Regions from separate parts of the Nonomuraea sp. B10E15 genome, predicted to be linked through region 1. Evidence: riboswitches for the same ligand, from Rfam matches in the RefSeq annotation. Region 1 holds a riboswitch; the other holds the start of a gene.
What was found. A riboswitch is a leader RNA that binds a small molecule or an ion and turns the genes downstream of it on or off. The one in region 1 is predicted to bind cobalamin.
Positions count from the first base shown of each region.

Region 1 (2,381 bases):
CGAAGGCCGCCCAGAAGATGAGCTGGGTGCCGATCGAGGCGAGCCTGAACTCCCACAGCAGCGTGCCGGGGAAGCCGTCGGCCACCTCGTCGACCGTTGGCAACAGCGCCCAGGCGGCACCCACGGGGATGAGAAAGCCGATGACCGCCGCCACCCAGCGGGCCCACGGATCCGCGGTGACACGGCGGGCGGTGGCCACCGCGATCGCCGTCGCCGCCAGCCCGACGAGGATCATCACGAGGTAGAGCACCGTACGGCTGTTGATCGTCTCTGGGTCACCTACCGCCGGCGGGTTGGCCGGATACTTCACGAAGGGAACGAGGATGACCGCGACGAAGGCCGTTCCTGCCGCGGCGAGTGCCAGCAGCCCGTCGGAGCGCGGTCCCACCCGTCCGCGCAGGCCGGCGAACACGAGCGCGAACACGCCGCCCACGGCCAGCCCGTACAAGCCGGTGGCGAGGAAGAGCCCGGCCTTCTGCGCCGGCCTGCTGACCTCGGCCTCCTCGCCGTGGTTGTGCCCGGCCTCCTCGGCGGCGGGCGGCTCCGGTACCTCGGCCTGGGCCGCGGCCTCCTCCAGGGCGATCGCCGCATCGACGCGCGGCTCCCCGAAAGCGAAGGCGAATCCGCCCGCGATCAGTCCGGCCAGCAGCCCCACGAGCAGGCCTCTGACCAGGAAAGTGCGTACCATCCCGGCCCCTAGTGACAGGGCACGCCGAGCAGATGCCGCCCGTCGTGCATCAGCTCGTGCAGGAAGGCGCCCGTCTGGGAGACCGCGCCATTGTCCATCAGGACCAGGTAAGCGACGAGCAGCAGCACCGGCACCGCCAGCAGCCAGGGGCGCAGGCGTGGGAAGGGAATAGTGGACGGAGTGGTCAAACCACTCATACGAGCCTCCTCGGGGTGACGCGTCCCATAGCGAGGTCACGGCGGCCAAGCGACCTGGCTCCCGGGATCCACGTCCCGGATACAGTGGCGCGTCCGCACCGGCATCTCACCGGATTTCCCTTGGACAACCGTGAAATCTACCGGAACGTATCCTTTCCTCCCGTTCGCGTCAATGCACTCCAGCGGCCACCGGGCAAGGTGTGCGTATGAGACGATGCCGGACGTAGGCGACGGCGGAACGAGGAAGCCGGTGTGAATCCGGCGCGGTCCCGCCACTGTGATCGGTGAGCGAACCCCACGCAGGCCACTGCCCGTCAGGGTGGGAAGGCCGGGGCGAGCGTCGACCCGAGAGCCAGGAGACTCACGCGGTCGCCTCCTCGAAGAGATTGGGGCGGATCTCCCCAAGAGAGGACGGTGGTCGGCATGCCGCGAGCTCGGCATGACACTTTTCCCGCTGCCTGGCGTGCGGCCCTTCTCCAGCGATCCAGCCCTGTCATGCCGGTCAGGAAAGGTCCCGCCCATGACGAGCCGACGCTCGCTTCCCCTGTCGCTCATGGCGCTCGCCGTGCTGATCATCGGGCCGGTCGCCGGATGCGCCGATGCCCAGCAGGCCGCGCCACCACCGTCTGCCGAGACGTCCGCCGCCGGCTTCCCGGTCACCGTGACGAACTGCGGGGCGACCACCACGTACGAGCGTGCTCCGCAGCGGGCGGTCACGATGAACCAGCACGTCACCGAGATCATGCTGGCCCTCGGGCTGGAGACGTCGATGGCCGGCACGGCATTCCTCGATGACCGGATCCCGCAGGAGTACGAGACCGCCTACAACAGCGTCAAGGTCCTCGCCAAGGAGTACCCCTCGTACGAGTCGCTGCTGTCCGTCGAACCCGACTTCGTCTACGGCGGATTTCAGAGCGCCTTCGACGACAAGGAAGGACGAGGCCGCGCCACCCTGGCCAAGGCCGGTATCGACGCCTACCTCAACCTGGAAGCCTGCCCGTCCGGTCCGGTGACCATGGACCTCCTGGAGGAGGAGATCCGCACAGTCGGCCGGATCTTCGGCGTCAGCGACCGTGCCGAGCAGCGTGTCGCCGAGATGCGCGGCGTCCTGGACGGCGTCGAGACGAAGGTGGGCGAGGTCGAGCCGGTCAAGGTGTTCGTCTACGACAGCGGCGACAAGGCCGCCTTCACCGCCGGCGGCGCCGGAATCGGCAATGACATGATCACCCGGGCCGGCGGCGTCAACCTGTTCGCGGACCTGCCCAAGACGTTCGGTGACGTCTCCTTCGAGCAGGTCGCCGAACGCGCGCCGGAGGTGATCGTGATATACGACTACGGCGATCAGCCGGTGGCGGACAAGAAGAAGTTCCTGCTGAGCAACCCGGCGCTCAAGGACGCGCCCGCGATCAAGAACCAACGCTTCGCGGTGCTCCCGCTGTCGTCCACGCTGCTGGGAGTCAGGGCGCCGGAGGGCGTCGAGTCGCTCGCGGGCCAGC
Region 1 covers NZ_JBDPMB010000019.1:97,034-99,414, reverse strand. The annotation lists gene ABGB14_RS37415 (CbtA family protein) at 1-688, opposite strand, end outside; gene ABGB14_RS37410 (CbtB-domain containing protein) at 697-885, opposite strand; cobalamin riboswitch at 916-1,045, opposite strand; cobalamin riboswitch at 1,123-1,248, shown strand; gene ABGB14_RS37405 (ABC transporter substrate-binding protein) at 1,406-2,381, shown strand, end outside.

Region 2 (2,381 bases), on a different contig from region 1:
AAGGACTTCGGCGACTTCGGCGCCGCCCTGCGCACCAGGCCCGGGCAGACGATGCTGGCCGGCGGTCCGCAGGGAAATCCCGACCACCTGCTGTTCGGCCTCATCGCCAAAGGGCTCGGCGCCGACACCCGGCAGGTCGACTACACCGGCTACCCCAGCCGCCACGAGGTCGTCGCCGCGCTGTCGTCCGGCAAGGCGGTCGCCGCCGCCGGCCGGGTCGCGGAGTGGCGCACGATCATCGGGCGCGGCCGGATCAGGGCGCTCGCGGTGTCCTCGGCCGAGCGGGTGCCGGAGCTCGACGTTCCGACGCTGCTGGAATCCGGCGTACGGGTGGATTTCGTGGACTGGATCGCGGCCTTCGGCGCTCACGACATGCCGGAAGAGAGCCGCGAGTCGGCCGTCGGCATGTGCGACGAGGTGACCCGCTCGGCCGGCTGGGAGGCGGCCTGCCGGGCCGCCGGATGGGTCTCGATCCCGCTCACCGGCGACGACTTCGAGTTGTGGCTCGCCTCCGAGGTCCGGCGCACGCGCGAGGTGCTGCGGGACCTCGGGCTGGTCGACACGACCAAATCCACAATATGCAGGGGTGGTTGCGGGATCCGCCACTAGATGTAGGATCCTGGTCGTCGCTGGTTCGCCTCCCAGGAGGCGGAGTGAAAGGGAACCCGGTGCGATTCCGGGGCTGCCCCGCAGCGGTGAGCGGGAACGACCGCCGTCACATGCACTGGAGCGATCCGGGAAGCGACGGCCAGTAGGCGCCATGAGCACGCCCGCGAGCCCGAAGACCTGCCCGCGACGTGCCGGGTCATGCGCCCGGCGAGCAGTGTCCATGGCCTCGAGGGAGGGCCGGGGGCTGGTGCGGCCGTGGGTCCATGCCGCCGTGCTCTCGCGCGCCCTCACGGGGATGAGCTCGCGAGGAGAGAGCACGTGACGCAGATCGTCGATGTTGACCGCCGCCTGGCCATCGAGGAGGCCGCCGCCCGGGTGATCACCGATCCGGCCAGCTCCCGGATCGCCGCCGGCCTGCTGGCCGAGGAGATCGCCGACGAGGCGGCCGGGCACGGGGTGGGCTCGTTCTCCCAGTCGGTCGCGGCCACCCACGCGGCGGGGCTGATCCAGGACGGGCTGGCGGAGTTCGTCGCCGCGCACGCCGCCGAGCTGGACGCGCTGATCTGCGCGGAGGCGGACGGCCGGTTCGAGTATTTCGGGTTGCGCACGGTCTATGACCGCTACCTGCTGCGCCATCCCGAGACCCGTAAGGTGCTGGAGCGGCCGCAACACTTCTTCCTCCGCGTGGCCTGCGGGCTGGCGGAGTCGGTCGCCGAGGCGGCCGAGCTCTACGCGCTCATGTCCAGCCTGTCCTACCTGCCGAGCTCGCCCACCCTGTTCAACGCGGGCGCGCGCCGGCCGCAGCTGTCGTCGTGCTTCCTGCTCGACTCGCCGCGCGACGAGCTGGAGGGCATCTACGACCGCTACGGGCAGGTCGCCCGGCTCTCCAAGTACGCCGGCGGCATCGGCATCTCGTGGACCCGCGTACGCTCGCGCGGCTCCCTCATCAGGGGCACGAACGGCCACTCCAACGGCATCGTGCCCTGGCTGCGCACGCTCGACGCGTCGGTGGCGGCGGTCAACCAGGGCGGCCGGCGCAAGGGCGCGGCCTGCGTCTACCTGGAGACCTGGCATGCCGACATCGAGGAGTTCCTGGAACTGCGCGACAACACCGGTGAGGACGCCCGCCGCACCCACAACCTCAACCTGGCCAACTGGGTGCCCGACGAGTTCATGCGCCGCGTGGAGGCCGACGAGCCCTGGTCGTTGTTCGACCCCAAGGACACGCCCGACCTCACGGACCTGTACGGGGAGGAGTTCACCGCCGCCTACCGCGCGTACGAGGCGGCCGGGCGCCACGTCCGGCAGGTCCCCGCCAGGATCCTGTACGGCCGGATGATGCGCACCCTCGCCCAGACCGGCAACGGCTGGATGACCTTCAAGGACGCCGCCAACCGCACCTCCAACCAGACCGGCCGCCCCGGCAACGTCATCCACCTGTCCAACCTGTGCACCGAGATCCTCGAGGTCACGAGCGACGCGGAGACGGCCGTGTGCAACCTCGGCTCCGTCAACCTGGCCGCCTGCCTCGCGGACGGCGGTGTCGACTGGGAGCGGCTGCGCCGGACCGTACGCACGGCCGTGCGCTTCCTCGACCGCACCATCGACCTCGGCTTCTACCCGACGCCCGAGGCCGAGGCGGCCAACAGGCGGTGGCGGCCGATCGGGCTCGGTGTCATGGGCCTGGCCGACGTGTTCTTCGCGCTGCGGCTGCCGTTCGACTCGCCGGCCGCGCTGGAGCTGTCCACGCGGATCGCCGAGGAGATCGCGCT
Region 2 covers NZ_JBDPMB010000003.1:174,429-176,809, reverse strand. The annotation lists gene ABGB14_RS13755 (tripartite tricarboxylate transporter substrate-binding protein) at 1-609, shown strand, start outside; cobalamin riboswitch at 614-809, shown strand; gene ABGB14_RS13750 (ribonucleoside-diphosphate reductase subunit alpha) at 928-2,381, shown strand, end outside.
Region 2: linked by a shared signal. The riboswitch ahead of ABGB14_RS13750 (ribonucleoside-diphosphate reductase subunit alpha) and the one ahead of ABGB14_RS37405 (ABC transporter substrate-binding protein) in region 1 are both predicted to bind cobalamin.